DNA from 3 places in the Lysobacter panacisoli genome. Region 3 is predicted to be linked to each of the others. Evidence: predicted binding sites of a transcription regulator. Region 3 holds the regulator's gene; each other region holds the start of a gene.
What was found. The regulator HrcA, encoded in region 3, represses chaperone genes, less so after heat shock. The targets are predictions, from matches to a motif close to TTNGCACTCNNNNNNNNNGAGTGCNAA.
Positions count from the first base shown of each region.

Region 1 (10,154 bases), 1.2 Mb from region 3:
TGCGTGGAAATGCTGGATCAGGCCCGGGAACGGCATGAACGTCTCCGGGTCCTCGGCGTTGATGCGGCACTCGATGGCGTGGCCTTCGAGCACGATGTCGCTCTGCTTGATCGATAGCTTGTGGCCGGCGGCGATCATCAGCTGCTCGCGCACCAGGTCGATGCCGGTGACCAGTTCGGTGACCGGATGTTCCACCTGGATGCGGGTGTTCATCTCGATGAAGTAGAAGCGGCCGTTCTCGTACAGGAACTCGAACGTGCCCGCGCCGCGGTAGCCGATGCGCAGGCAGGCCTCGACGCAGACCTTGCCGATTTCCGCGCGCTGTTCGGGTGTGATGCCCGGTGCGGGCGCTTCCTCGACGACCTTCTGGTGGCGGCGCTGCATCGAGCAGTCGCGCTCGCCCAGGTGGATCGCGTTGCCCTGGCCGTCGGCGAGGACCTGGATCTCCACGTGGCGCGGGTTCTCCAGGAACTTCTCCATGTACACCATGTCGTTGCCGAACGCGGCCTTGGCCTCGGACTTGGTGGTCTGGATGGCCGCGGTCAGGTGCGCTTCGGTGTGGACCACGCGCATGCCGCGACCGCCGCCGCCGCCCGCCGCCTTGACGATGACCGGATAGCCGATCTCGCGCGCGATCTTGACGTTGGTGGCCGGATCGTCGCCGAGCGGACCGCCGCTGCCGGGCACGCAGGGCACGCCGGCCGACTTCATCGCGCGGATCGCTTCGACCTTGTCGCCCATCAGGCGGATCGTGTCGGCCTTCGGGCCGATGAAGATGAAGCCCGACTGCTCCACGCGTTCGGCGAAGTCGGCGTTCTCGGACAGGAAGCCGTAGCCCGGATGGATCGCCTGCGCGTCGGTGACTTCCGCCGCGGCGATGATCGAGGCCATGTTGAGGTAGCTGTCGGTGGACGGCGCCGGGCCGATGCAGACCGACTCGTCGGCCATCGCGACGTGCTTGAGGTTGCGATCGACGGTGGAGTGCACCGCGACCGTACGGATGCCCAGCGCGTGGCACGCGCGCAGGATGCGCAGCGCGATCTCACCGCGGTTGGCAATTACAACTTTGTCGAGCATGGGATCGTTCCGTTAAAGGTTTTGGGGGCTGTGCCCCCGGCCAGCGGGCTCGCATGCCCGCTGGCGTTCGCGGGCTCGCGGCTGGCGCCGCTCGAAATCCCGCTCACCCGATCACGAACAGCGGCTGGTCGAACTCGATCGGCTGGCCGCTCTCGACCATCACCTTGAGCACCGTGCCGGCGACGTCGGCTTCGATCGGGTTGAACATCTTCATCGCCTCGATGATGCCCAGCGTGTCGCCGGCCTTGACCGCCTGGCCGACGCTGACGAACGCCGGCTTGTCCGGCGAGGGCGAGGCGTAGAACGTACCGACCATCGGCGCACGCACGATATGGCCCGGCGGCAGGTCGGCGACGGGCTTGGGCGTGCCGCCGCTGGCGGCCTCGGTCGGGCCGTGCATCGGCATCACGGGCGCGGCAACCGGTGCGGCGTGCATCACCGGGGCCGCGGCCACGGCGATGCCCTTCGGCGTACGGGCCAGGCGGACCGACTCCTCGCCTTCCTTGATCTCGATCTCGGCGAGATTGGATTCTTCGAGCAGGTCGATCAGCTTCTTGATTTTGCGCAGGTCCATGGTGGGCCTCTAGGTCATGCGCCCGCTCAGCGCGGGCAGGTCGGTTGGAATCAGGGCGACGCGGCCAGCCGGGCCAGGGCCGCGTCGAGGGCGTAGCGGTAACTGTCCGCGCCGAAGCCGCACACCACGCCCACGGCCAGATCGCTGAAGTAGCTGGTGTGGCGGAAGGGTTCGCGGCGGTGCGGGTTGGACAGGTGGACTTCGATGAAGGGCAGGGCCACCGCCGCCAGCGCGTCGCGCACGGCGACGCTGGTGTGGGTGAAGGCGGCCGGATTGATCAGGACGAAGGCGGTCCCGTCCTCGCGCGCGGCCTGGATCCGGTCGACGAGGACGTGCTCGGCGTTGGACTGCAGGCTTTCGAACGCATGGCCGGCAGACTCGGCGCGGGCGCGCAGGTCGGCGTCGATGTCGGCGAGCGTCGTGCGGCCGTAGACCTCCGGCTCGCGTGTGCCGAGCAGGTTGAGGTTGGGGCCATGCAGGACCAGCAGCTTCGCCATCGCGGACCGGGAATTCCCATCGAACGGGTCTGAAGGGCGGCAGTGTGCGCCATGCCCGTCGGGGTGTCCAGACGTTCGGTGCCGTATCGGCGAAGTTCGCGGAATTTAATCAGTTGTTTGAGTGGTCGCTCTAATCTGCGACCCAGTTGTCGATTTCGCCGTGCTGGAACGGCCCGATCTTCTGCCTGATCAGCCGTCCGTCGGCGGACACCAGCACGGTGTAGGGCAGTACCCCTTTCGGATTGCCCAGTTGTACGCCCGCGTCGCGCGGTCCGGCCTGGTCGAGCAGGATCGGGTAGCGCACCGGAATCCGCTTGAGGAAGTCCTGGACGGCGGCCGCATCATCCAGCGCGATGCCGACCACTTGCGTGCCGTTCGCACCCTGCGCGGCGGCGAAGCGGTCGAGCTCGGGCATCTCTTCGATGCACGGCCCGCACCAGCTGGCCCACAGGTTGATCAGCAGCGGCCGCCCGGCGTAGGCGGCGGGCAGGGCCACGTTGCGACCGTCGAGCGACGGAAGCTGCAGCGCCGGGATGACCTCGCCGCGCCGAGCCACGGCCAGGTCGGCGGGAGGCTTCGGCGCCGTGGCTTCCATCGCCGACTGCAGCGCGCGCTGGCCGACCTCGGTCCGCAGCAACGGGCCGGGGCCGTTGAGCCACAGGCCCGCGCCGGCGCCAAGCACGCCGGCCACGGCGGCGACCAGCAGGATCTTGCCGGTCGAACCCATCAGCGCGCGGCCCGGTTCGCGCGTTCGACGAACTTGTCGGCGTCTTCGAAGCCGAACAGCCGCAGCTCGCGGCGTTCCGCACCGTCGGCGTAGTACAGCGTGGCCGGCGGGCCGATGATGCCCAGCCGCTTCATCAGCGCCTGGTCGGTGTCGTCGTTGGCGGTCACGTCGGCCTTGAGCAGGACGAAACCGGACAGCGCGCGGTGCACGGCAGGTTCGGGGAAGGTGTACTTCTCCATTTCCTTGCAGGACACGCACCAGTCGGCATAGAAGTCGAGCATCACCGGCTTGCCGGCCGCCTTGGCCGCGGCGACCTCACGGTCGAGATCCTCCAGCGACTTGATCTTGCGGAACGGCAGCTCGGCTTCGCGCACGCCGCCACTGCGCAGGCCGGCGAGCGGCTGCAGCGGATCATGGCTGCCGGCCATCGCGCCGACCAGTTGCGCCGCGCCGAACAGACCCAGCACCAGCGCGGCGGTCCAGCCGACCACGCGCGCACCGGCGCCGTGCGCGGCCCGGATCGCGACCGCTATCGCGGCCGCAGCGGCGAGCAGCACCACGCCCCACAACGCCAGCGTGGCGGCCGCCGGCAGGATGCGCGACAGCATCCAGATCGCCAGGCCGAGGAAGATGAAGCCGAACACGCGCTGCACCGCGACCATCCACGGTCCGCTGGTCGGCAGGCCCTTGCCCGCGGCCACACCGAATGCGAGCAGCGGCACGCCCATGCCCATCGCGAGCAGGAACAACGCCGCACCGCCGAACGCCGGATCCTGGGTCTGGCCGATGTAGAGCACCGCCGCCGCCAGCGGCGGCGCCACGCAGGGGCCGACGATCAGTGCCGACAGCGCGCCCATGATCGCCACGCCGACCCACGAGCCGCCACGCTGGCGGTCGGTCATCGAACCCAGGCGGTTGCGCAGGGCGGTCGGCAGCTGCAGCTCGTACAGGCCGAAACTCGACAGCGCGAGCGCGATGAAGATGAGCGCGAAGACCACGATCACCCACGGCGTCTGGAACGCGACCTGCAGGTTCGCGCCGACCAGGCCGGCGATCACGCCGGCGACGGTGAACACCAGCGCATTGGCCAGCACGTACACGAACGACAGCGAGAACGCGCGGCGCGCGCCCAGGCCCGGGCCGTGGCCGGCGATCAGGCCGGACAGGATCGGGATCATCGGCAATACGCAGGGCGTGAACGACAGCAGCAGGCCGAAGCCGAAGAAGCTCGCCAGCGCCCACCAGCGGTTCGGGCCGGACAACGCCTTGGCGAGACGGCTGTCTTCGGCCAGGTTGGCTTCGTCAGCGGTGGTCGCGGACGGCGCCGTTGTTGCAGCGGTCGCGGGGATCGCCTCGCTACCTGCGGTCGCTGGGGCTGCGCTGGCGACGGCGGTCGCGTCTTCAGTCGGAGCCGTCGAGGTCGCGGTCGTCGCAGGCGCCGCATCGAGCGCCTTGACCACGCCGGCAGGAAGCGCGACATCGACTTCGCGCGTCATCGGCGGATAGCAGATGCCGTCGGTCTGGCAGCCCTGGAAGCGTGCGGTGAGATGCAGGCGCGTGGCGCCGGCCTCGCGGCGCGCGAGCGGCACCGGCACTTCGACCTGGTCGAAGAACACCACGACGTCGCCGAAATGTTCGTCGCGATGTGCCACGCCCCGCGGCCAGCGCGGCGCGCCCAGCGCGAAGCCGGCGCGCTTCGCCGCGTCGTCGAGCGTCAGCGTGGTCTTGTCGCGGTACAGGTAGTAGCCGCGCGCCGGCGTGAAGCGCAGCAGCAACGTATTGCCGTCGCCGGCGATCGCCTCGAAGCCGAACGCCTGTTCCGGCGGCAGCGGCAGCGCGTCCGTGGCACCGGTCTTTCCACCAAACAGTCCGCCACTGAGCGGTGCGCCGGAACGCGCGGCACCAAAGTTCACCACCGGCTGTTCGTCGGCGTTCGCGCCCGCCGATGCCGGCAGTGCGACGTTCACGCTGCGCGTCTGCGGCGGGTAGCAGATGCCCGCGTCGGCGCAGCCCTGGTATTTGATCTTCAGCGTGACCTGTCGCGCCTTCGCCGTGCCGGGCAGCACCGCGGTGAGTGCCTGGCGGTAGGTCTCGACCTTGCCGAAGAACTCGTCTTCGTGCGCGTCGCCCTTGGGCAGCTGCAGCGGCTGTGCAGCGAAGCCGGCGTCGGCCTGCACGGCGATGCGATGGCGGTAGAGGTAGTAGCCGTCGGCGATGCGCCAGCGGATTTCGATGCGGTCCGGCGATGGTGCTTCGGCGCGCAGGGCGAAGGCTTCGTCGACCGGCAGCAGGTCGTCCGGGTCGATCGCCGCATGCGCCGGCAGGATGGTCAGCGCGGTCAGCGCGGCGGCGCCCAGGCGCAGGGCGAGGGAACGGAATTGTCCGCGAAGGCGGGAGCGGAATGCGTCAGTCATCGTCTCGGGTCTGTTCGGCCACCCAGTCCAGGTAGGCGGCCAGGCCGCCCACCGCTTCGACCGCGATGGCCTCGGGCAGTTCATAGGGATGCAGAGCCTGCAGTCGCGCGATCAGCGCGTCCTGGCGGTCGGCGGTGGTCTTGATCAGCAGCAGGATTTCGTCGCCGCGCTCGACCGCGCCCTGCCAGCGGTACGTGGAGACGACGCCGGGAAGCATGTTGACGCACGCCGCCAGGCGCTCGCTGACAAGCGAGCGGGCGAGGGCATCGGCGGTCTGCGGATCGGGGCAGGTGCTGAGCACCAGCCGGACCGGCGGGGCGGGAGACGCGGCCATGAGGGGCGCCAGTGTAGGGCACCGGCCTCGGGCATGGGCGTGGGAAGGTTGCGGCCGGCCGGTCACCCGGGCGTCGGGGCTTTGGCGTAGGCTGCCGGCGCCGGCCCCCACCGGCACGGGAGGTCCGATGCCGTACCGCTCCATCGCCGTCCTCGCGCTGTGCGCGTTCGCCGTGCCGGCCGCCCTGGCCCAGCCGGGCGATGCGCACGGCATCCGCGTTCGCGCCGCCTGCTACCAGGCGACGCCCGCGCCGCGGCTGATCATCGACCTGAGCTGCGAGCACGCGATGGATTGCTGGCGCGATCCCGCCACGATCGGCGTCATCGACCTGGAGACCGGCAAGCGGGTGAGTTCCTCCGCCAACGACCTGGTCTACGTCGATGCCAATGGCGCACTGCTGGTCGAGCCGCCGATGCAGGGCGTCATCCGCGCGGTCTGGACCGTGGGCCTGGGCGACGCGGTGCTGCCCAAGCGCGTCCAGCTGGTGCAGGGCGACGAAACCGCGACGTCCGCGTTCGAACCGGCTGCCGACTGCGCGGCCCTGCCGCCTGCTGCCGTCAGACGCCTGCTCGGACGCTGAACCTATCGGCGCGCGGCGCCGGTGCGACCGCGCCCGGTGCGCACGTCGGCCAGTTGTTCGACCACTTCCACCAGCGGTGCCTTAGAGCGGGTCGGCGCCTCGCGGAAGGCGGCGATCAGGCGCAGCTCCAGTGGGTCCTCGATCAGGATCGCGTCAGCCGCGGCGACGGAGTCCATCGCCGTTTCGGCCGAGAGGTTCATGTTGCCGCGCCCCGTCGCCAGCCATTCGAACTGGACCCCGGTGACCAGTGCGATATCGCGCAGGTGGGACACGCTCGGGAACTTGCCGCGCGTGGCCTCCCAGTGCCCGACGGCACTGCGCTGGACGCCCACGGCCGTGCCGAGCGAGGCCTGGGAGAGGCCGGCATGGCGCCGGGCGAGACGAATGCGTTGCTGCGGGGTCATGGGCTGGCTACCTGTGCTCACCTGGTGAACAAAATACACGCCATGCTGTGCGCTAACGGTAGCGTATGACAGGATCGGCATACATGAAAGCCAACACTCCTCACAGTTTTGCCTGCGCGGCGCTACCCAACGTCAGCAGGCGCGCTCTGGCCGCAGGGCACGCAAATGCCCAACATCCATTCCCGAGCTGACAAGGATTGTTGGCCATGACAAGGCGTCAGGTTCGGGGACGGGTGCAGGGACGCGCCAAGCTCAGGACGGCCAACTCCGCACCAAAAGAGCGCGTTCCACGGGGACGCGCTCTTTCTTTTTGCGTTTTGCGTTCTCACATCGGGGTTCACGTCCTGCAATACGCAGTCGCCCCTTGAAAGGCGGACAGGCTCCCCCACATCTCGCCCATCCCGGTTCGCCGGGTTTTCTTCGCCCCGGACGTTGGCACTCAGCCGGGGCGACTGCTAAAATTTCGATTCTTTCCCCTTTGTTTCAATCACTTACGTCATCCCCGGAGATTGTCGCGATGAATATCAAGCCGCTCTACGACCGCGTGGTCATCAAGCGCATGGAAGAAGAAAAGATGTCCGCCGGCGGCATCGTGATCCCCGACTCGGCGACCGAGAAGCCGATCAAGGGCGAAGTCGTCGCGGTGGGCGAAGGCAAGGTGTTCGACAACGGCAACGTCCGCGCGCCGAAGGTCAAGGTCGGCGACAAGGTGCTGTTCGGCAAGTACAGCGGCACCGAGGTCAAGCTCGACGGCACCGAATTCCTGGTGGTGAAGGAAGACGACATCTTCGCCGTCCTCGGCTGATCAACACCGTGGTTCGCCATCGGTGAACGGCGATCCGTCGCGGCGCACCGCGCCGACGGACTCCTCCCGGAACGAACCACACCCCCGCTTCCACGAATCACAATCACGAATCACGGAGTCAAAGAACATGGCTGCTAAGGAAATCCGCTTCGGCGAGGACGCGCGCGTCAAGATGCTGCGCGGCGTCAACGTGCTCGCCAACGCCGTCAAGGCCACGCTCGGCCCGAAGGGCCGCAACGTCGTGCTCGAGAAGAGCTTCGGCGCCCCGACCATCACCAAGGACGGCGTGTCCGTCGCCAAGGAAATCGAGCTTGCCGACAAGTTCGAGAACATGGGCGCGCAGATGGTCAAGGAAGTCGCTTCCAAGACCTCCGACAACGCCGGTGACGGCACCACCACCGCCACCGTGCTGGCGCAGGCGCTGATCCGCGAAGGCATGAAGGCGGTCGCCGCCGGCATGAACCCGATGGACCTCAAGCGCGGCATCGACAAGGCCGTGACCGAGGCCGTCAGCGAGCTGAAGAAGATCTCCAAGCCGTCGTCGACCAACAAGGAAATCGCGCAGGTCGGCACGATCTCGGCTAACTCCGATGCCAACATCGGCGACCTCATCGCCCAGGCGATGGACAAGGTCGGCAAGGAAGGCGTGATCACAGTCGAAGACGGTTCGGGCCTGGAGAACGAGCTCGACGTCGTCGAGGGCATGCAGTTCGACCGCGGCTACCTGTCGCCGTACTTCATCAACAACCAGCAGTCGATGCAGGCCGAGCTGGACGATCCGTTCATCCTGCTGCACGACAAGAAGATCTCCAACGTGCGCGACCTGCTGCCCGTCCTCGAGGGCGTGGCCAAGGCCGGCAAGCCGCTGCTGATCATCGCCGAGGAAGTCGAGGGCGAAGCCCTGGCGACCCTGGTGGTCAACACCATCCGCGGCATCGTGAAGGTCTGCGCCGTGAAGGCCCCGGGCTTCGGCGACCGTCGCAAGGCGATGCTGGAAGACATGGCCATCCTGACCGGCGGCACCGTGATCTCCGAAGAGGTCGGCCTGCAGCTCGACAAGGCCACCATCAAGGATCTCGGCCGCGCGAAGAAGGTGCTGGTCTCGAAGGAGAACACCACCATCATCGACGGCGCCGGCGACGTGTCGGGCATCGAAGGCCGCATCAAGCAGATCAAGGCGCAGATCGAGGAGACCTCCTCCGACTACGACCGCGAGAAGCTGCAGGAGCGCGTGGCGAAGCTGGCTGGCGGCGTGGCCGTCATCAAGGTCGGCGCCGCGACCGAAGTCGAGATGAAGGAAAAGAAGGCCCGCGTTGAAGACGCCCTGCACGCCACCCGCGCTGCGGTGGAAGAAGGCATCGTTCCGGGCGGCGGCGTCGCGCTGCTGCGCGCCAAGGCTGCCATCGCCGGCCTGAAGGGCATCAACGAAGACCAGAACCACGGCATCGCCATCGCCCTGCGCGCGATGGAAGCGCCGCTGCGCGAGATCGTGACCAACGCCGGCGAAGAGCCGTCGGTCATCCTCAACAAGGTCATCGAAGGCAAGGGCGCGTTCGGTTACAACGCCGCCAATGGCGAGTTCGGCGACATGATCGAGTTCGGCATCCTGGACCCGACCAAGGTCACCCGCACCGCGCTGCAGAACGCCGCGTCGATCGCCGGTCTGATGATCACGACCGAAGCGATGGTCGCCGAGCTGCCGAAGAAGGACGAGCCGGCAATGCCGGGCGGCGGCATGGGCGGCATGGGCGGCATGGACTTCTAAGTCCACGCACCCTTCGCGACACGAAGAACCCCGCAGCGATGCGGGGTTCTTTTTTTTGCGCGTCGCGTTCGTGCGCGCACGCCATTTCAGAATCGTCCGACAGCCGCATCGGTACCGCGCCGATAGCGTTCTCCGGTTCATTGGAATTGGAGAGTCGTCGTGGGTTCGTTCGTGCTTCGCCTCGCGCCGTGCGCGCGCCTGGCCTGTATGGCGCTCGTCCTCTGCACGGGCGCGTGCCAGCGCGAGAAGCCGCCGTCCGTCTCCACGCCGCAGACGGTGCCCGTCGCGGTCGACGATGCGCCGCGCGACGTGTTCGAGCGCAATGCGCAGTCGATCGTCGGCATCAGCTATCCGGCCGGGGCGCACCTTCCGGCGGGACTCGCGCGAGAACTGCAGGCGTACGCCACTACGCAGCGTGCGACGCTCGACGGCGCGATCGCCAGGCGCAAGCCGAACGATGCCCCGTACGAATTGACGCTGGCCTTCTCGCAGCTGGTCGACAGTCCGCGGCTCATCGTGATCGGCGCCGACAGCAGCCTGTACACCGGGGGTGCCTCCAGCCGGTTCACCCAGCACTGGTTCGTCTGGCAGCGCGATCGCGAGCGGCTGTTGCGGGCCGATGAACTCATGCCCGGCACGGCCGGCTGGACCGCGGTGCAGGCGTTCCTGCGCGACCCGGCGGCCACCACACCGGAGGCGCCTCCGGGCGCCCCGGCCAGCGCCGGCCTGGCCGATCCCCGCCAACTGGTCCCCAGGGTGAACTCGCAGGGACAGGTCTTCGCCGTGGGCGTGCCGACCCAGCAACCGGGCAGCGCAGAGACGGCGGTGGTGGACGTGCCGGCGGACGTGGTCCGACCCTTCATCGCCCCCGAGTTCGCCTCCTGGTTCGCCGCGACCCCCGATTTGGCGGGGTCGCGGAGCGCGACCGGGGTCACTTTTTAAACCCGACAGTTCTCTTTTGCATTGCAGCGTGCAAA
Region 1 covers NZ_VLNU01000001.1:1,956,403-1,966,556, forward strand. The annotation lists gene accC (acetyl-CoA carboxylase biotin carboxylase subunit) at 1-1,077, opposite strand, end outside; gene accB (acetyl-CoA carboxylase biotin carboxyl carrier protein) at 1,181-1,651, opposite strand; gene aroQ (type II 3-dehydroquinate dehydratase) at 1,702-2,148, opposite strand; gene FOF45_RS09265 (TlpA family protein disulfide reductase) at 2,279-2,875, opposite strand; gene FOF45_RS09270 (protein-disulfide reductase DsbD) at 2,875-5,289, opposite strand; gene cutA (divalent-cation tolerance protein CutA) at 5,282-5,623, opposite strand; gene FOF45_RS09280 (hypothetical protein) at 5,751-6,203, shown strand; gene FOF45_RS09285 (helix-turn-helix transcriptional regulator) at 6,206-6,607, opposite strand; gene groES (co-chaperone GroES) at 7,125-7,412, shown strand; gene groL (chaperonin GroEL) at 7,540-9,177, shown strand; gene FOF45_RS09300 (hypothetical protein) at 9,337-10,119, shown strand.
Region 1: a site for HrcA is predicted at 7,040-7,066, ahead of groES (co-chaperone GroES). Genes of this name have one in related genera too.

Region 2 (10,154 bases), 1.9 Mb from region 3:
GCGCGCTCGATCACCATTTCGGCGACCTGCACGTGGCGGCCGGCGGGCTCGTCGAAGGTGGAGGAGACCACTTCGCCGCGCACGGTGCGCTGCATTTCGGTCACTTCTTCCGGTCGTTCGTCGACCAGCAGCACGATCAGGTGCACGTCCGGATGGTTGGACGTGATGGCCGTGGCCACCTGCTGCATCATCATCGTCTTGCCGGCCTTCGGCGGCGAGACGATCAGCGCGCGCTGGCCTTTGCCCTGCGGCGCCATCAGGTCGAGGATGCGGCCCGTGATGTCTTCGGTCGAGCCGTCGCCGCGTTCCAGGCGGAACTTGCGGCGCGGGAACAGCGGGGTGAGGTTCTCGAACAGGACCTTGTTCTTGCTCGCTTCCAGCGGCTCGCCGTTGATCGTGTCGACCACGGCCAGGGCGAAGTAGCGCTCACCGTCCTTCGGCCAGCGGATGCGGCCGGACAGGTGGTCGCCGGTACGCAGGTTGAAGCGGCGGATCTGGCTGGGCGAGATGTAGACGTCGTCCGGGCCGGCCAGGTAGCTGGCCTCGGCGGCGCGCAGGAAGCCGAAGCCGTCCGGCAGGATCTCCAGCACGCCGTCGGCGGCCACGCCTTCGCCGTGGCGGGTCAGCACCTTCAGGACCGCGAAGATGACGTCCTGCTTGCGGGCGCGGGCGACGCCTTCCTGGATCTGCAGCTGGTCGGCGACGTCGAGCAGCTTCGGCGTGGGCATGCGCTTGAGGTCGCCCAGCGAGTACAGCGGGAAGCCTTCCGGCACCTGCGGGTGCGGGCGGGCGATGAACTGCTCGCCGTTACCGCCGTCGTCCTGCATGCCGCCGCTCTGGTCGCGGTAGCGCTCGCGCTGACGGTCGCGGCGGTTGCGGAAACGGTCGCGTCGGTTGCCGCGGCCATCGGGATTGTCGCGGTTCTCGCGCGACGCCTGGCCGCCACCCTCGCCACCCTGGGCGGAGGCGCCGTCGGCGCGGGGTTCGGAAGCGGCCGGTTCGCCGGCCGGGGCCGGCGCGGGCGCGGGCGCAGTGGCCTCGGCGCGGGGCGCGTTGTCGGTGGCGACGGCGGCCGGCGCGTTGTCGGCGGCCTTGCTGACGCGCGGCTTGCGCACGCGCTTCTCGGCGGTGTCGCCAGCGTCTGGGGTGTTATCGGACAAGCAGGGAATCCTCGCTAAGCGGCGAGCGCTCGCATGCGGCGAGCGGAACGTCAGGGACGGGTTTCAAGAGGGGGTGCGGCCCAGGACGGGTCTTTCGACGGCATGTCGCAGACGGTCAAGGAAGCCGGGTGGGATGAAACTAGCACTGCCTTTGCGCGCCGGCAAGCGGCCGGACATGGGGCGTTCACGTGGCCGGGGCGGCCCCGCGGGGCCGGCGCCCGCAGGGCGGGCGCGGCCGATGGACCGGCGAGGCGCCGGATCCGGAGGCGTCAGAGCGCCTTGGCGATCATCTGGCTGATCTGCGCCTTGCCGACGGCGCCGATCTGGGTGGCCTGGACCTGGCCGTCCTTGAACAGCAGCAGCATCGGGATCGAGCGCACGTGGTACTTCATGGCCGTCGCCCGGTTATGGTCGACGTTGACCTTGGCGATCTTGGCCTTGCCCTCGAATTCCTTGGCGAGCTCGTCCAGGGCCGGGGCGATCATCTTGCACGGGCCACACCATTCGGCCCAGAAATCGACCAGCACGGGTTCGGACGACTGCAGCACGGAGGCGTCGAAATCGGCATCGCCGACGTGCAAAATTTTCTCGCTCACGGGGATCTCCTGCGGATTTGGATCGCGGGCCGGGCGGAGGCCGCCCCCGCCCGACGGGGTTCTGGCCCGGCCCCGGCGTTGCCGGATCGGGCGTTACGGTAAACTGGGGCGTTTCGGGGCGACTTCAAGTCCGCCCGACACCCTGACCGGGCCGGCGAACGACCGGACCGGCCCCGGCAGTCTGCGATGGCGGACGCCACCCACGCAAGCGCGCCAACGCAACATTGCATGCCGCAACTGTACGGCGCGCGCGGACGACTCCAGCAGATGAGCGACAAGCCCCTAACCGACGTTTCCTTTTCTTCCTTCGACCTGCATCCGAGCCTGTTGGCGGGCCTCGAAGCCGCCGGATTCACGCGCTGCACGCCAATCCAGGCGCTGACGCTGCCGATCGCATTGCAGGGCCGCGATGTCGCGGGCCAGGCGCAGACCGGCACCGGCAAGACGCTGGCGTTCCTGGTCGCGGTGATGAACCGCCTCCTCACGCGCCCGGCGCTCGCCGAGCGCAAACCGGAAGACCCGCGCGCGCTGATCCTGGCGCCGACCCGCGAACTCGCGATCCAGATCCACAAGGACGCGGTGAAGTTCGGCTCCGACCTGGGCCTGAAGTTCGCGCTGGTCTACGGCGGCGTCGACTACGACAAACAGCGCGAGCTGCTGCAGAAGGGTGCGGACGTCATCATCGCCACGCCCGGCCGCCTGATCGACTACGTCAAGCAGCACAAGGTCGTGTCGCTGCACGCCTGCGAGATCTGCGTGCTCGACGAAGCCGACCGCATGTTCGACCTGGGCTTCATCAAGGACATCCGTTTCCTGCTTCGGCGCATGCCGATCCGCACCGAGCGGCAGACCCTGCTGTTCTCGGCCACGCTCAGCCACCGCGTGCTGGAGCTGGCCTATGAGCACATGAACGAGCCGGAAAAGGTGGTCGTCGAGACCGAGTTCATCACCGCCGCCAAGGTCCGCCAGAAGGTCTACTTCCCGGCCGACGACGAGAAGATCCCGCTGCTGCTGGGCCTGCTCTCGCGCAGCGAGGGCGCGCGCACGATGGTGTTCGTCAACACCAAGGCCTTCGTCGAGCGCGTCGCGCGCGCGCTGGAGAAGGGCGGCTACCGCGTCGGCGTGCTCTCCGGCGACGTGCCGCAGAAGAAGCGCGAGACGCTGCTGAACAAGTTCCAGAAGGGCCAGCTCGAGATCCTCGTCGCCACCGACGTGGCCGCGCGCGGCCTGCACATCGACGGCGTTAGCCACGTCTACAACTACGACCTGCCGTTCGACGCGGAGGATTACGTCCACCGCATCGGCCGCACCGCGCGCCTCGGAGCCGAGGGCGACGCGATCAGCTTCGCCTGCGAGCGCTATGCGATGTCGCTGCCGGACATCGAGTCCTACATCGAGCAGAAGCTGCCGGTGGCGACGGTCGAAGCCGATCTGCTGGTCGCGCTGCCGCGCGCGCCGCGCGAAGTGCCGGAAGGTGCCGAGGGTGAGCAGGAGAGCATCGGCGCGATCTTCAAGGAAGCGCGCGAGCAGCGCGCCGCCGACGAGGAGCGTCGCGGCGGTGGTCGCGGTCGCAGCAGTGGTGGTCGTTCCGGTGGTGGTCGCGGCGAAGGTCGTGGCGAGCGTCGCGACGGTCGTCGCAGCGAAGGCGGTCGCGATGGCGCGCCGCGCGGCGAACGCAAGCCGCGCCCGCAGCCGCAGGCGGCCGATGCCGTCGCCACTGCACCGACGCCTGCGCCTGCGCCGATCGCGGGCCTGGAGACCGATACCGATCGCGCGCCACGCAAGCGCCGTCGCCGTCGTGGCGGTCGCCGCATCGAAGGTGCGCCCGAGGCCGCGTCCGCCGCGTCCACGCCGCGCAACCCGACCCAGGTGCACGCCCAGAAGCCGGCCAAGGCCGATGGCGACAAGCTCGGCCTGCTGCATCGCATCGGCCGCGGCCTGAAGTCGCTGATCTCGCGTTCGCCGCGCAGCCAGCACTGATCCCGCACCGCGTCGGCGCGGGATTGCGCGCGCCGACGGTCGGACCGCATCGCGGAATGTGCGCGACAGCGGTTTTCGCCCTAGCCTTCCTTGCCCGCGCCGCCGATACTTGGCGGCACGTGTGAGCAACGGTGAGCGATGAGCGTCCTGCGCTTCGACAATGTCAGCAAGCGGTACGGCGGCGGCCACGACGCGCTGAGCGAAGTCAGCTTCGAAGTCGCGCAGGGCGAAATGCTGTTCGTCACCGGGCATTCGGGCGCCGGCAAGAGCACCCTGCTCCGACTCATCCACCTGTCCGAACGCCCGAGCCGTGGCACGGTGCTGTTCGGTTCGCAGAACCTGCTGAAGGTGCGCGGACGCCGTATCGCGCTGCACCGGCGCGAAGTCGGCATCGTCTTCCAGGATCACCGCCTGCTTGCCGACCGCAGCGTCTCCGACAACGTCGCGCTGCCGCTGATCCTGCGCGGCATGCGCCGCGGCGACATCGGCAAGCGCGTGCGCAGCGTGCTCGACAAGGTCGGCCTGGGCGCGCGCGCCAATGCGCTGCCGTCGCAGCTATCGGCCGGCGAACAGCAGCGCGTGGGCATCGCCCGCGCCATCGTCGGCGAGCCGCGCCTGCTGGTCGCGGACGAACCGACCGGCAACCTCGATCCGACCCTGTCGGCGGAGATCATGGCGTTGTTCGAATCGCTGCCCGAGCGCGGCACCAGCGTGCTCGTCGCCAGCCATGACCTCGCACTGGTCAGGCGCATGAAGAAGCGCGTGCTGGTGCTCAACCAGGGGCGGCTCGTCGACGACATCTCGCCGGAGGACCTGGCCCAATGAGCGCGCAGACGCAGGGCGCGTCCACCGCGCCAGCCCGCTCGCGCTCGCGGCTGGGTACCTGGTTCGACCACCACGTCTACAGTCTGGTGGCGAGCGTCGGCCGCATGCTGCGCAAGCCTTGGGCCACCGCGCTGACCATCGGCGTGATGGCGGTGGCGATCGCGCTCCCGCTGGGATTGTGGGCGGCACTGGGCAACGTCGAGCGCTTCACCGGAACGGTGCAGGAGTCGCGCCAGATCAGCCTGTTCCTGAAGACCGATGTCGCCGTCGCCCGCGCCCGCGCGCTGACCGAAGAATTGCGTGGCCGTTCCGACGTGGCCGCGATCGAGCTGCGCACGCCGGAGCAGGGCATGGAAGAACTGCGTCGCAGCAGCGGGCTGGGCGATGCGATTTCCGCCGTCGACGGCAATCCGCTGCCGAGCCTGCTGATCGTGTCGCCGAAGGGCGATGAAACGCTGCTGGCCGATTCGCTGAGCCACCTGCCCGAAGTCGACGTCGTCCAGCACGACGCCGCATGGCGCCAGCGCCTGGACAGCTGGCTGCGGTTCGGCATCCGCCTGGCGTGGGTGCTCGGCGTGCTGCTCGGCCTCGGTGCGCTGCTCGTGGTGGGCAACACCGTGCGCCTGGACATCCAGTCGCGACGCGAGGAAATCACCGTGCTGCAGCAGCTTGGCGCCACCGACGGTTTCATCCGCCGGCCGTTCCTCTACCTGGGCGCGAGCTACGGTGTTGTCGCAGGCGCGCTGGCATTGGCGCTGTTGACCGCTGCCGAACACGCGCTGCGCGCGCCGCTGCACGATCTCGCCCGCAGCTACGGCAGCCAGTTTTCGCTGCAGGGTTTCGACCTGCCGTACGCGGTGGCGATCACGGTCGCGTCGGGCCTGCTCGGCTGGCTCGGCGCGGGCTTCGTCACCGGCCATCATCTGCGACAGAATCGACCGACCGCATGAGCCAGGATCTCCGCCATCTCGCCAGCAACGCGCCGCGGATCATGGTCGTGGACGGCTCCAAGCTGGTGCGCAAGCTGATCGGCGACGTGCTCAAGCGCGAGCTGTCCGACGCCGTGGTCGTGCCGTGCGCCGATATCGCCGAGGCGCGCAATGCGCTCGCCAGCGGCGCGGTCGACCTGGTGACCACCTCGCTGGTGCTGCCCGACGGCGACGGCATCGCGCTTGCGCGCGCGGTGCGTGAATCCGCGGGGCAGGCCTACGTGCCGATCATCGTCGTCTCCGGCGATGCGCAGTCGCACCTGGAATCGCGCCGCTTCACGGAGGACGTCACCGACTACTTCGACAAGGCGCTCGGCCACACCGCGCTGGCCGCGTTCATCCGCGGCTACGTGCAGCCGCAGCCGATCCCCGGCGCCCGCGTGCTGTACGTGGAGGACAGCAAGGTCGTCGCGCTGGCGACCAAGCGCATGCTCGAACGCCACGGCCTCACCGTGCTGCATTTCGTCGGCGTGGAAGAAGCGCTGGAGTACCTGGAGACGCATCGCGGCCAGGACGATGTCGGTTGCGACCTCGTGCTCACCGACGTTTATCTGAAGGGCGCGCTCAGCGGCAACGACCTGCTCGCGCGCCTGCGCGAGGATTTCAACTACGGCAAGCGTCGCCTGCCGGTGCTGGTGATGACCGGCGACGGCAATGCCGACAACCAGAGTGCGCTGCTGCGCGCGGGCGCGAACGATCTGGTGCTCAAGCCGATCGAGGAGCGCCTGCTGGTCACCAAGACCCTGTTCCAGCTGCGGCTGGCACGGCTGGCGGAGCCGGCGACGCTGGACGCATGAACGACGCGGCGGCCAGTCCGGAGCGCATCCGCCTCGAAGCGTCCTGGAAGGAAAAGGTCGGCGACTACCTGCAACGACCCGACATGCAGTCGCTGTCGACGTTCCTGCGCGACCGCAAGGCTGCCGGCGCGCGCATCTATCCGCCCGGGCAGAACATCTTTGCCGCGTTCGACGCGACGCCGTTCGATGACGTAAAGGTCGTGGTGCTCGGCCAGGACCCGTACCACGGGCCCGGGCAGGCGCATGGGCTGTGCTTCTCGGTGCTGCCCGGCGTGCCGGTGCCGCCGTCGCTGGACAACATCTTCAAGGAGATCCAGCGCGACCTCGGCATTCCGCGTCCCGATCACGGCTGCCTGCTGCCGTGGGCGCGTCGTGGTGTCTTGCTGCTCAACGCGGTGCTCACCGTCGAAGAAGGCCGCGCCGGCGCACATCAGGGCAAGGGCTGGGAAGGCTTCACTGATCACGTCGTCGAAACCCTCAACCGCGAACGCGACGGTCTGGTGTTTCTGCTCTGGGGCAGCTACGCGCAGGCCAAGGGCAAGGTGATCGATCCGCGTCGGCACCGGGTGCTGAAGGCGCCGCATCCTTCGCCGTTGTCGGCGCACCGCGGCTTTCTGGGCTGCGGGCATTTCTCTGCGACCAACGAGTACCTCGCTCGTCACGGGCAGCCGCCGATCGACTGGTCGCTGCCCGCCCGGGCTTCGCTGCAGGCCTGAACGGGGCCCCTGAACTTTCGGCCCATGAGCCGGTCTATGAAGGGCCGCCACAATCCTGGCGGCATTTGCGATGGTCGCCCGCCCAGGGCTGCCCAAGTGGTTGATTCGTAAAGATTCAGTCGCAGGCGGCGGTATTTCCCGGGCACCGGCCTTTGTCCCATCCATGAAACACTGAGGCCCTTTCGACCTTTAGCAGACCACCATTTCGACTGCTAATATGCTGCCCATGACCCAGAACAGCCGCAATCTCCCCCTGGTTCCGAACAACCTTCCGGTCCCGAGCGCGCTCGGTTCGCTGGATGCCTACGTCAATGCCGTGCACCGCATCCCGGTGCTGACGGCCGAGGACGAACAGGCCCTGGCGCGTCGCTTCCGCGACGGCGAAGACCTCGACGCCGCGCGTGAGCTGGTCCATTCGCACCTGCGCTTCGTCGTCCACGTGGCTCGTGGCTACAACGGCTACGGCCTGCAGATGGGCGACCTGATCCAGGAAGGCAACATCGGCCTGATGAAGGCGGTCAAGCGCTTCGATCCCGAACAGGGCGTGCGCCTGGTGTCCTTCGCCGTGCACTGGATCCGTGCGGAGATGCACGAGTTCATCCTGAAGAACTGGCGCATCGTGAAGGTCGCCACGACCAAGGCGCAGCGCAAGCTGTTCTTCAACCTGCGCAAGTCCAAGACCCGTCTGGGCTGGATGAACGCCGAGGAAGTCAGCGCCGTCGCCCGCGACCTCAACGTCTCCGAGCGCGAAGTGCTTGAGATGGAATCGCGCCTGTCGGGCCGAGACATCGGTTTCGATGCACCGGATGCCGACGACGACAACGCGCCGCCGTCGCCGGCCGCGTACCTGCGCGCCGATGCCGAGGATCCGTCGCAGGCGTACGAGCGTGAGGACGAGGAAGACAGCCACCTGGCGCTGCTGCGCGAAGGTCTGTCCGGTCTCGACCAGCGTTCGCGCGACATCATCAAGCGTCGCTGGCTCGATGCCGACAGCAAGGTCACGCTGCAGGAACTGGCCGATGAGTACGGCGTCAGCGCCGAACGCATTCGCCAGGTCGAAGCCAACGCACTGAAGAAGATGCGCGCGCTGTTCGCGGCGTAATCCAGCGCATCCGCACGACTCACGAAACGGCCCGGATTTCCGGGCCGTTTTCGTTTGGGACTCCCGACAACGCGGTCGAGTTCACATCGTCTTCATCGCGCGCCCCGGAACGTGCGCGGGCCCTCCGCCACCGCGCGGTGCGGTGACAGGGAAGGGTGAACCCAACGCAAGGAGACTCAGGATGAGTGCGAAGCTTCTGATGGCGGCTTTGGTGCTGTGCGGTTCGATGCTGGGGACGTATGCGCCCGCGGCGAAGGCGGGAGACGTGAGCAATGCGACGCTCGCGTGCTACGTGGACACGTCGGCGTTCGACCAGCTGACGTCCGGTTTCTGTTCCAGCGGCTGGCGTCCGGGCCAGCCCAATCCGACGACGGCGCACTTCGAGGTGATCGGCCTCGCGCCGGGCAGCTACACCTTCCAGTGGTCGGTCACGGGCTGCGGCGCGACCGCGTCGTGGTGCAACCGTTCCATCCGCAAAGACACCAGCGGCGGGCAGCCGGTCACCGTTACCGTGACGATCCAGGACGTCGCCACCGGCGCGACCAAGACCGTCACCGCGACGGCCGAGTACATCGACATCTGGACCTGATGCATCCGACGGCAGCCGCGCTCGCGGCTGCCGTCTTCATCGATCGAGCGGGCCGAAGATGATCCGCGCGTGCCGCTGGTAACTCCAGTACGCCCAGGCCCAGTTGATCAGCACGATGATGCGGTTGCGGAAGCCGATCAGGAAGAACACGTGCGCGGCGAGCCAGAACCACCACGCGATGAGTCCCGACAAGCGGAATCCGTGCACGTCCACGACCGCGGCCATGCGCCCGATGGTGGCCAGGTTGCCGTAGTCCCGATAACGGAACGCAGGTGCGGGATTGCCGGCGAGCCGCGCCGCGATCGCCGTCGCGACATGCGCGCCCATCTGCTTGGCCGCCGGGGCGACACCGGGCACCGGCTTGCCGTCCTGCTGCACGCTGGCCAGATCGCCGGCGACGAAGATCTCCGGATGGCCGGGCACGCTCAGGTCCGGCGATACCGCGACGCGTCCCGCACGATCGCGCGGCGCATCGAGCAACGCGCCCAGTGGCGACGCAGCCACGCCCGCTGCCCACAACACCGTGCGCGCGGGAACGAAGATGTCGCCGAGCGTGTAGCCACGTTCGTCGATCGCGCCGACCGGCGTGCCGGCGACGACCTCCACACCGAGACGTTCCAGTTGCTGCTTCGCCTTCTCCGAAAGCGACTCGGGGAATGACGAAAGCACGCGCGGGCCGGCTTCGAGCAGGCGCACTTTCGCGTGCGAGGGATCGATGTTGCGGAACTCGCGCTTCAGCGTGTGGCGCGCGATCTCCGCCAACGTCCCGGCCAGCTCGACACCGGTCGGGCCGCCGCCGACGACCGCGAAACTCAGCCATGCCGCGCGCTCAGCGGGATCGTCGCAGGCTTCCGCACGCTCGAATGCGAGCAGCAGCCGGCGCCGGATCGCGAGCGCATCGTCGAGCGTCTTCAGGCCCGGCGCGTCGGCGCTCCATTCGTCGTGGCCGAAGTATGCGTGCGTCGCGCCGCTGGCGATCAGCAGATAGTCGTACGCAATCGCGTCGCCGTCGGCGAGCGTCACCGCGCGCGCCTGCTTGTCCAGGCCGACCACTTCACCAAGCCGCACTTCGACGTTGCGCTGGTTGCGCAGGATGTGGCGCAGTGGTGCGGCGATGTCGGGCGCGGACAATCCTGCGGTGGCGACCTGGTACAGCAGCGGCTGGAACAGGTGGTGGTTGCGGCGGTCGATGAGCGTGATGCGCACCGCGCGCCCGGCGAGCGCGCGCGTGGCCCACAGCCCGCCGAATCCGCCGCCGACGATGACCACGTGCGGGCGTGCGTCGTGCGAACTCATGCGATGGGTGTCCGGTCCGGAAGGGTGATGTCGGCGTCGCGGTCGTCGGCGATGTCGTGATCGCGGTCGATGCGCGAGTGGTGCTTGGTGTCGCGCATGAACAC
Region 2 covers NZ_VLNU01000001.1:1,199,087-1,209,240, reverse strand. The annotation lists gene rho (transcription termination factor Rho) at 1-1,160, opposite strand, end outside; gene trxA (thioredoxin TrxA) at 1,430-1,756, opposite strand; gene rhlB (ATP-dependent RNA helicase RhlB) at 2,024-3,736, shown strand; gene ftsE (cell division ATP-binding protein FtsE) at 3,875-4,561, shown strand; gene ftsX (permease-like cell division protein FtsX) at 4,558-5,511, shown strand; gene FOF45_RS05825 (response regulator) at 5,508-6,347, shown strand; gene ung (uracil-DNA glycosylase) at 6,344-7,063, shown strand; gene rpoH (RNA polymerase sigma factor RpoH) at 7,290-8,165, shown strand; gene FOF45_RS05810 (hypothetical protein) at 8,347-8,754, shown strand; gene FOF45_RS05805 (NAD(P)/FAD-dependent oxidoreductase) at 8,791-10,050, opposite strand; gene FOF45_RS05800 (MFS transporter) at 10,047-10,154, opposite strand, start outside.
Region 2: a site for HrcA is predicted at 7,253-7,279, ahead of rpoH (RNA polymerase sigma factor RpoH). Genes of this name have one in related genera too.

Region 3 (10,154 bases):
CGCTGCTCGCACAGCGCGAGCATCGGGCCGAAGCCCTCGGGCAGGCTGAAATCGATCGCCACGTCGAACGCCGGCGCGCCCGCCAGCTCGGCGGCGGCGAAATGCGCGACCCCATCGACCACACGCTGCGCAGGCTGCGAGCGTTGCACGGCCGCGACGACGACCACGTCGTCGCGTTCGCCCGCCAAGCGCAACAGGGCCTGGCCCATGCGTCCGGAAGCGCCGTGGATGAGGATGCGGATTGGAGCGTTCGTCTCGTTCATGCGCGCAGGCTAATCGCTGCACGCGTGCGCGGACAAGCGTCGCGCACCACCGGACGCAGCGCAGGTGCGTCCGGTGGTGCGGATCGGAGCCTTACTGGTAGACGACCTGGGCCTTCAGGTTCGTAAGCACCTTCTTCATGAAAGCCTGGTAGGCGCGGTTGTACGACGCCTGGCAGATCGGCCCCGGCGTACGGTCGTCGAGCACGCGCGTCACGCGGATGGTGTTGCCTTCCATCGCGTAGGTCGCCTTGTAGCTGACCGAATCGCCAGTGAGTTCGAGGTTCGGCGGCACCGCGACGACGCGCGTCGGATCGGCGAACTCGATGACGTACTCCTCCTGCGAGAAGCCGCTGGTGCAGTTGGTTTCGCCATCGCCGACTTCCAGATTGGCCTGGGACGCGAAACGCACGACCGGCGCTTCGCCGGGGATCATCGGTTGCAGGGCGAAGGCGCCCGGCACCGGCACGGCCTGCCCCGCCTTGAACTGCACCGAATAGCGGTAGCGGTCGGCGAGCGGCTTCGCGTCGTCCATGCGGATCGTGGCGGAGCCGTCGGTGCCGATCCGCTGGAAGTAGCGCGTCACGCCCTCATTGACCTGCGCGGGCGTGAGTCCGCGGAACCCGGAACGCGAGTTGACCGCGTACATGCCTTCCAGCTCCACGTCCTGTTCGCCGTCGATCGAACCGTCGACGGCGATCTTCATGCGCGTGCGCACAACTTGTCGGGTGCTGCCGGGCGCGAACATCGGTGTGCGCGTGCCCTCGCGATAGCCCTCGACCAGGAACACCGGCTTGCCGACGTCGCCCAGGGGCAGCATGCCGAACGGAATGCCCTTGCCGGTGGCATCCAGGTACAGGTCCCACTGCGGCAGGTAGTTGATGACGTGGTTGACCATCGCCACCGCCGGCGTGCGCGGCAGGCGGAACAGCCCGCCGGAATTGATCAGCGCCTGCGTGCTCTGGATCCCCTTCGCACTGAGCAGCGCCTGCAGCAGCGTCGCGTGGTCCTTGCAATCGCCCATGCGGTTGTCGAGCACGAAGTCGAGATCGTGCGGCACCACCGCGCCAAGGCCGATGCAGTTGCCCGCGTAGGTGATGTTGGTCGAAACCCACTCGTACAGCGCCTTCGCCACGTCGCGCGGTTCGCGCCGCTTGCCGGCGATCTCGTCGGCCAGCTTGCGGATGCGCGGCGTGGGCTGCGCCTTGGGAATGGCCCGCTCGCCGTAGACGCGGGCGATGTCGGCGTACGTGGCGAAGGTCGAATACACAAGGCCGGGCTGGCGTTCGAACTCGAACAGCTCCGACAGGTCGCTGGACTTGATCGGGCTGGTATTGCTGAGGCGCCAATGGTTGATGCGGCGACCGCCGACGACTTCGTCGCGGACGACCTGCATGTGCCATGCCTCGTGCTTGACCGGCAGGTCCGCCGGCGCGTCGAAATGCAGATCGACCTGGCCGTAGTAGGTCTCGCGGCTGAAGGTCTCCACTTCCGAGAACTGCCGGTCGAACAGCGGCTGCGAGGCAGTCAGCCGGTACTTGAACACCGTCGTGTCGCCCACCGCGAGTTCGGGGAACACCACCGTCATCGAGCTGCGATCGGAGAACACCGGCCCGCCGTCGCCCTGCCCGCCGCTTGTCTGGACCTGGTAGTTCGACTTGGGCACCGGGATACGCCGGCCATCCGGCTTGAGCGTGTAGGCCTCCAGCACATCGGCCTTCTGGATGCTGGTGCTGTAGTCGATCGTGCGGTCCTTGAAGATCTCCAGCGCCTCCGGCTTGAGCACCTTGATCGCCTGTTCGCGCGTCTCGGTGTAAGTGCCGTCAGCCTGGATGACGTACGCCACGTCCAGGCGCAGGTGCTCTGCCCACCGTTCGTCCTGCGGTTCCAGTTCCGGTGCCGCGATCGCCGGCGCACAGACCAGGCACAGCGCGGTCGCGACGGCGCGCGCATTCCATCGTTTCGACATGCTTCCCCCAATCACGGTGAATCCGTCACCGCTCCGGGCGCCGATGCTACCGCAAGGCCGGCATCCCACGGCCACCGTCGGAAACGCGGATACTGGCCGCGACGCACTCACCGCTGCCGCCATGACGCGACGTGCCGTAATGCCATTGCTGGTGGGCGAATCTTTCTCGCCGTGGACGCAGAAGGCCCGCTGGGCGCTGGAAGCCTGCGGCGTCGACTTCGCCTATCGCGAATACACGCCGACGCTGAGCGAACCGTGGTTGCGCTGGCGGTTGCGGCAAGGGTCGGGAATGGTGTCGGTGCCGGTGTTGCTGCTCGGCGACGGTGCGGTGCGTGGTTCGTGGGACATCGCGCGATTCGCGGCGGCGCGCGCGGGCGACGGCCGGCTCGGCGACTTCGCGCACATCGAACCGTGGAACGAGCTCAGCGAAGCCGCGCTGGCCGAAGGCCGCACGCGTGTTGTGCGTTGCGTGCTGGCCGATCCCGCCGCGCTGGATGAAGCCACCGCTTCGACGATGCCGTGGATTCCGCCGGCTCCGTTGCGCTTCGTCGCGCGCGACGCGGCGCGCCGGCTCGACCGCAAGTATGCGCACCTGGTGCAGCCGGGTGCGTTGCGGCGCGCACTGGAGGTCACGCGCGTGGCGCTGGCCGCACGGGGCGGCGACCATCTGCTCGGGACGTTCGGTTACGCGGACATCGCGATGGCGGTCGTGCTGGAGACGATCGCGCCGATCGCACGCAGCGTACCGCCGCTGGGGCCCGCGACGCGGCGCTGCTGGAGCGATCCGGCGCTGGCCGCCGAGTATCGCGACCTGCTCGACTGGCGCGCGCGCCTGGCCGCATCGCCAGCGACGACGTATTCGCAGTTGAACGCGGTGGAATGAGCGCGGCGCGCCAGAGCGCGCCGCGATGGATCAGGACGTCATGCGGTCCCAGAAGCCCTTCACGCCGTCCATGAAGGTGGACGAACGCGGCGAATGGCGGCGCGCGTTGTCGCCGACGAACGTCGCCTCGAACTTCTCCAGCAGCTCGCGCTGCTCGTTGGTCAGGTTGACCGGCGTTTCCACCACCACGCGGCAATACAGATCGCCGGGCTTGCGGCTGCGTACCGACTTCACGCCGAGGTCGCGCAGGCGGAACAGCCTGCCGGTCTGGGTCTCGGCGGGAATGCGCAACTCGGCCTCGCCGCCGAGGGTCGGCACGCGGATCGAGTCGCCGAGCGCGGCCTGCGAGATGCGGATCGGCACTTCGCAGTGCAGGTCGTCGCCGTCGCGCTGGAAAATATCGTGCTCGCGCACGCGCACGTCGACGTAAAGATCGCCGGGCGGCGATCCGGCCGGACCGGCCTCGCCCTCGCCCGCCAGGCGGATGCGGTCGCCGTTGTCGACGCCCGCGGGGATCTTCACCTGCAGCGTCTTGGTCCGCTCCACGCGGCCCTGCCCGTTGCAGTCCGCGCAGGGATTGGGGATGGTCTTGCCGCGACCGCCGCAATGCGGGCAGGCCTGCTGCATCGAGAAAATGCCGCGCTGGAAGCGCACCTGACCGCGACCGTGGCAGGTTTCGCAGGTTTCCAGCTTGCCGTCTGCCGAGCCGGAGCCGTCGCAGGTCGTGCACTCGTCGAGCGTCGGGATCTCGATGGTCTTGTCGGTGCCGCCGACGGCCTCTTCCAGCGACAGTTCCATCACGTAGCCGATGTCGGCACCGCGACGCGGACCGCGCGCGGCACCGCCACCGAAGATGTTGCCGAAGATGTCGCCGAAGATGTCGCCCATGTCGGCGTAACCCTGGCCACCGCCGCCGCCCATGCCGTGCTCGAACGCAGCATGGCCGTGCTGGTCGTAGGCACGGCGCCGGTTGGCGTCGGACAGGACTTCGTAGGCTTCCTTGCACTCCTTGAAGGAGGCTTCCGCGGCTGCGTCGCCGGGGTTGCGGTCCGGGTGGTACTTCATCGCGCAGCGGCGATAGGCCTTCTTCAGGTCTTCGTCGCTGGCATCGCGGGCCACGCCCAGTGCTTCGTAGTAGTCGCGTTTGCTCATGGAGCCGGATATCGGGAATGGAGAATGGAGAATCGTCTGGAGCTCGAGCCTTGCGGCTCACGGACACAAGAACGGGAACCGGGAAGGTGAAGGCGGCGCGCGCCCACGATTCCCGATTCCCGACTCCCTATTCCCGCCTTACTTCTTGTCGTCCTTGACCTCGGTGAACTCCGCGTCCACCACGTCGTCGGACTTGGCGCCACCGGCCGGACCGGCACCGGCATCCGGGCCGCCCGGCTGACCGGCCGAAGCCGCAGCGAACAGCGACTGCGCGGCCTCTTCCAGCGACTTCGACTTGGCCTCGATCTGGGCCTTGTCGTCGCCGCGCATCGCGGTCTCGAGCTCGGCGATCGCGCCTTCGGTGCGGCCGATCACGTCGCCCGCCACCTTGTCGCCGTTGTCCTTGATCGCGCTGCGCGCGGTGTGGATCAGCGCGTCGGCGTGGTTGCGGGCCTGGACCAGCTCATGGAACTTCTGGTCTTCCTCGCGGTGGGCTTCCGCGTCGGCGACCATCTTGGCGATCTCGTCCTCGGACAGGCCCGAGCCGGCCTTGATCTCGACCTTCTGCTCCTTGCCGTTCTTCTTGTCCTTGGCCGACACGTGCAGGATGCCGTTGGCGTCGATGTCGAAGGACACTTCCACCTGCGGCATGCCGCGCGGCGCGGCCTCGATGCCGGTCAGGTCGAAGCGGGCCAGCGACTTGTTGTAGCGGGCCTGCTCGCGCTCGCCCTGCAGCACGTGCACGGTCACGGCCGACTGGTTGTCCTCGGCGGTGGAGAACACCTGCGAGGCCTTGGTCGGGATCGTGGTGTTCTTCTCGATGATCTTGGTGAACACGCCACCCAGCGTCTCGATGCCCAGCGACAGCGGGGTCACGTCGAGCAGCAGCACGTCCTTGACGTCGCCCTGCAGCACGCCGCCCTGGATCGCCGCACCGACGGCCACGGCCTCGTCCGGGTTGACGTCCTTGCGCGGCTCCTTGCCGAAGAACTCGGTGACCGCCGCCTGCACCTTGGGCATGCGGGTCTGGCCACCGACCAGGATCACTTCGCTGATCTCGCTGGCGCGCAGGCCGGCGTCGTTCAGCGCGATGCGGCACGGCTCGATCGACTTCTTGATCAGGTCCTCGACCAGCGCTTCAAGCTTGGCGCGGGTCAGCTTGATGTTGAGGTGCTTCGGACCCGACGCGTCGGCCGTCACGTACGGCAGGTTCACTTCGGTCTGCTGCGCGCTGGACAGCTCGATCTTGGCGCGCTCGGCGGCGTCCTTCAGGCGCTGCAGGGCCAGCGGATCCTTGCGCAGGTCGATGCCCTGGTCCTTCTGGAATTCCTCAACGAGGTAATCGATGACGCGCTTGTCGAAGTCTTCACCGCCCAGGAACGTGTCGCCGTTGGTGGCCAGCACCTCGACCTGCATCTCGCCGTCGACCGAGGCGATCTCGATGATCGACACGTCGAACGTGCCGCCGCCGAGGTCGTACACGGCCACCTTGCGGTCGCCGCCCTTCTTGTCCATGCCATAGGCCAGCGCGGCCGCGGTCGGCTCGTTGATGATGCGCTTGACGTCCAGGCCGGCGATGCGACCGGCGTCCTTGGTCGCCTGGCGCTGGCTGTCGTTGAAGTACGCCGGCACGGTGATGACCGCCTCGGTGACGGCCTCGCCCAGATACGCTTCGGCGGTCTTCTTCATCTTGGCCAGCACTTCGGCCGAGATCTGCTGCGGCGCCATCTTCTTGGCTTCGGCGGTCTCGACCCAGGCGTCGCCGTTCTCGTGCTGGGTGATCTTGTACGGAACGAGGCCGATGTCCTTCTGCACTTCGGCGTCGGTGAACTTGCGGCCGATCAGGCGCTTGACGGCGAAGAAGGTGTTCTTGGGATTGGTGACGGCCTGGCGCTTGGCCGAGGCGCCGACGAGCACTTCGCCGTCCTTGGTGAAGGCGACGATGGACGGCGTGGTGCGATCACCCTCCGCGTTCTCGATGACGCGCGGCTTGCCGCCTTCCATGATCGCCACGCACGAATTGGTCGTGCCGAGGTCGATGCCGATGATCTTGCCCATGTGTTTGCTCCCTCTCGAATGCTTTGAATGTCTGGGGCGGTGATATCCGCCGTTGTCCGCTATCTGGGGGTCTGGCACCGTCCTTCAAGGGGAGGACGTGTCCATCGATGGCATCGAAGGGCCATCGCGGACGCCCGCCCCGCGAAGGCGCGCGTCAGTCGTGGCGCGCGACGACGACCAGGGCCGGACGCAGCAGCCGGTCGTTCAGCAGCCAGCCCTTCTGGTAGACCTGGACCACGTCGCCGGGCGCGTGCGCGGGACTCTCGACCATGCTCATCGCCTGGTGACGCTCCGGATCGAACGGCTGTCCGGACGGATCGACCGCGACCAGGCCGTTGTCGCCTGCGACCTTGAGCAGCTGGCGCAGGGTCAGCTCCATGCCCTCGCGCAGGTGCTGGGCGGTGTCGGACTGCACGGCCAGGCCGGCTTCCAGGCTGTCGATGACCGGCAGCAGCTCGCCGAGGAGGCGTTCGTTGGCGAATTTGCGCGCGGTGTCGATGTCGCGCGTCATGCGCCTGCGCTGGTTCTCCAGCTCGGCGCGATCGCGCAGGATCTCGTCGCGCAACTGCGTCAGTTCGGCCTGCGCCGCCTCGAGCTGCGTGGCAAGCGTGGCGCCGTCGTTCTCGGTGGCGACGTCGGCGGTGTCGGGGGTTTCGCCGGAAGTGTTGCTGGTCATGCGGTTGCTCCATCCCTGCGCCAGTGGCGCTCAAACATGCGGAAAACCGCGCTCGAAGGCGCGTTACGGCAGCAATGGGGCCGCCGCCACGGGATTCAAGACAAGCACGGTCCAAGACGAACGCGCCGGCGCCGGCCGGCCATCGCCGCACGCGGGGCTCAGGTGTCCCGGTTCAGGGCCGCGCCGAGGGCGTCGGCGGCGGCCTGCACGACCGGGATGACCCGGTCGTAGGCCATGCGCGTGGGCCCGATCACCCCCAGCACGCCCAGCACCTGGCCGCTGCCCGAGGCGTAGGGCGCGGTCACCAGCGACATCCCCTCCATCGGGGCCAGGCCGGTTTCCTCGCCGATGAAGATGCGCATGCCCGGGGCCTGCACCGTGCGTTCGAGCAGTTGCAGGATCTCGCGCTTGCGGGCGAAGGCGTCGAACAGCTCGCGCAGGCGATCCAGGTCGGCCAGGTCCTGCACGCCCATCAGCCGGGTCTGCCCGGCCAGGACCATGTCGTCGCCGGACGGGGCCAGCGCCTGTTCGGCCAGCTCGACCGACTGCGCCAGCAGCGACTGCATCTCGTCCTGCGCGGTGCGCAGTTCCTGCAGCAGGGTGGCGCGGATGTCGACGATGGTGCGCCCGGCGAAGTGCGCGTTGAGGTAGTTCGCCACGCGTTCCAGCTCGCCGGCGTCGAACGCGCGCCGAGTCTGGACGATGCGGTTCTGCACCTCGTTGTCGGCGAACACCAGGATCGCCAGCACGCGCTGGGCGTCGAGTGGGACGAAGTCGATACGACGGAAGGCGAACTGCTCGCGGCGCGGCACGCTGACCACACCGACGAAGTGGGTCATGGCCGACAGCAGCTCCGACGCGCTGCCCAACAGGGCCTGCGTCCCCGACCCCGCCGGCAGCTCGCCGCGCAGGCGAGCCAGGTCGCTGTCGGGCAGCGGCCGGACCTGCAGCAGCGAATCCACGAACAACCGGTAGCCCTGCGCGGTCGGGATGCGCCCGGCCGAATGGTGCGGCGCGCTGAGCAGGCCCGCGTCCTCTAGGTCGGCCAGGATGTTGCGGATCGTCGCCGGGCTCACGTCCAGCCCGGCGTGGCGCGCCAGCGTCTGCGACCCCACCGGCTCGCCGCTATGGATATAGCGCCCGATCAGCGTGCGCAGCAGCTGCCGGGCGCGCGGGTCGAGGCTGGGGTCGGCGGCTTTTCGGTTCATGGTCGCGATATATGACGGCTTACCGCGCGGTGCAAGCGCCATCGCGCTCTCACCTCCTGAGACGCCGCCCCGCTATCAAGCCGCAACCCACACAGGGCACAATCGCGGTCCGATGCTCGTCCATCTCTCGCTCAAACAATTCGCCGTCGTCACCGGGGCCGAACTCTCCTTCGGCCCGGGTCTCACCGTCATCTCCGGAGAAACCGGCGCCGGCAAGTCTCTGCTGGTCGATGCGCTGGGCCTGCTGTCAGGCCTGCGCGCGGACAGCGGCGTCGTGCGCCACGGCGCCGACCGTGCCGAGCTGACCGCCGAGTTTTCCCTCGACGACGTGCCACTGGCCCAGGCCTGGCTGCGCGAGAACGAACTCGACGAGGACGACGCCTGCCAGATCCGCCGCGTCATCCGCCGTGACGGCGGATCGCGCGCCTGGGTTAACGGCCGTCCGGTGACGCTGGGGCAACTGGGTGAACTGGCCGGGCTGCTGGTCGAAATCCACGGCCAGCACGAACACCAGGCCCTGCTCTCACGCCCGAGCCAGCTTGCCCTGCTCGACGCGTTCGGCCGTCACGACGGCGAACTACGCGCGGTCGAGGCCGCCGCGACGGCATGGACCGCGCTGATCGCCGAGCGCGACGCGCTGTCCGCACAGGGCGACGTGTCCGATCGCATCGACTGGCTGGAACACCAGCACGCCGAACTCGATCGCGAAGAACTGGAGCCCGACGCCATCGCGCGCCTGCAGGCCGACCATCGCCGCCATGCGCACGCAGCCGGCCTGATCGCTGCCTGCGAGGGCGCATTCGCCCAGCTCGGTGGCGACGAGGAGCCCTCCCTGTCGCGCACGCTGCAACACGTGCGTTCCGACCTGCAGCGCGTGAGCGAACACGAACCGCGCCTGGGCGAGGTCGATGCGATGCTCGACGCGGCCGCAATCCAGATCGACGAGGCGCTGGCCCTGCTCGATCGCGTGCGCAGCGACCTGGACCTGGATCCCTCCACGTTCGACGCGCTGGAGCACCGTCTCGGTCGCATGCACGAACTGGCCCGCAAGCACCGCGTCGCACCGGAACAACTGGCCGCGCAGCGCGACGCCATCGTCGCGGAACTGGACACGCTGCGCGGTGCAGGCGTTCGACTGGCGCACCTCGACGGCGAGATCGACGGCGCCCGCCGTGCCTGGCGCGAGGCCGCCGACATCCTCGGCGCGCATCGCCGAGAGGCCGCGCAACGCCTGGCGCAGGGCACCACCGCGCTGATCGCCGAACTGGGCATGGGCGGCGGACGCTTCGACGTCGAACTCGAACCCCACGACGGTGATCGCCCCGACCCGCAGGGCGGCGAGCGCGTGGAATTCATGGTCGCCGCCAACCCGGGCCAACCCGCACGGCCGCTGCGAAAGGTCGCCTCCGGCGGCGAACTCTCGCGCATCTCGCTGGCGATCGAAGTCGCCGCACTGGGCATGGACGCGGTGCCGACGATGGTGTTCGACGAGGTCGACACCGGCATCGGCGGCGCGGTCGCGGAGATCGTCGGCCAGAAGCTGCGCGCGCTTGGCGCCAGCCGACAGGTGCTGTGCGTGACCCACCTGCCGCAGGTGGCCGCACAGGGACATGCGCATTACCGCGTCAGCAAGGCGGCCAGCGAGGGCGTGACCCAGAGCGCCGTGCAGTCGCTCGGCGCAAAGGAACGCGAGGAAGAACTGGCGCGCATGCTCGGCGGCGTCGAACTGACCCGCGAAGCTCGCGCGGCGGCGAAGCGGCTGCTGGCGGACGTGGTGTGAAAGCACGACTTCCCTCTCCCCTTGTGGGAGAGGACAGACCGCCGAAGGCGGTCAGGGAGAGGGGTCGCCCGCGCCGCTGCGCGTCGCGCCCCTCTTCCGCCCTTCGGGCACCTTCTCCCACAAGGGGAGAAGGCAAGAAAAAGCCCGCCATTGGCGGGCTTTTTCTTG
Region 3 covers NZ_VLNU01000001.1:3,126,740-3,136,893, reverse strand. The annotation lists gene dapB (4-hydroxy-tetrahydrodipicolinate reductase) at 1-263, opposite strand, end outside; gene FOF45_RS14730 (DUF3857 domain-containing transglutaminase family protein) at 355-2,229, opposite strand; gene FOF45_RS14725 (glutathione S-transferase family protein) at 2,351-3,112, shown strand; gene dnaJ (molecular chaperone DnaJ) at 3,143-4,264, opposite strand; gene dnaK (molecular chaperone DnaK) at 4,403-6,322, opposite strand; gene grpE (nucleotide exchange factor GrpE) at 6,477-6,998, opposite strand; gene hrcA (heat-inducible transcriptional repressor HrcA) at 7,157-8,206, opposite strand; gene recN (DNA repair protein RecN) at 8,319-9,986, shown strand.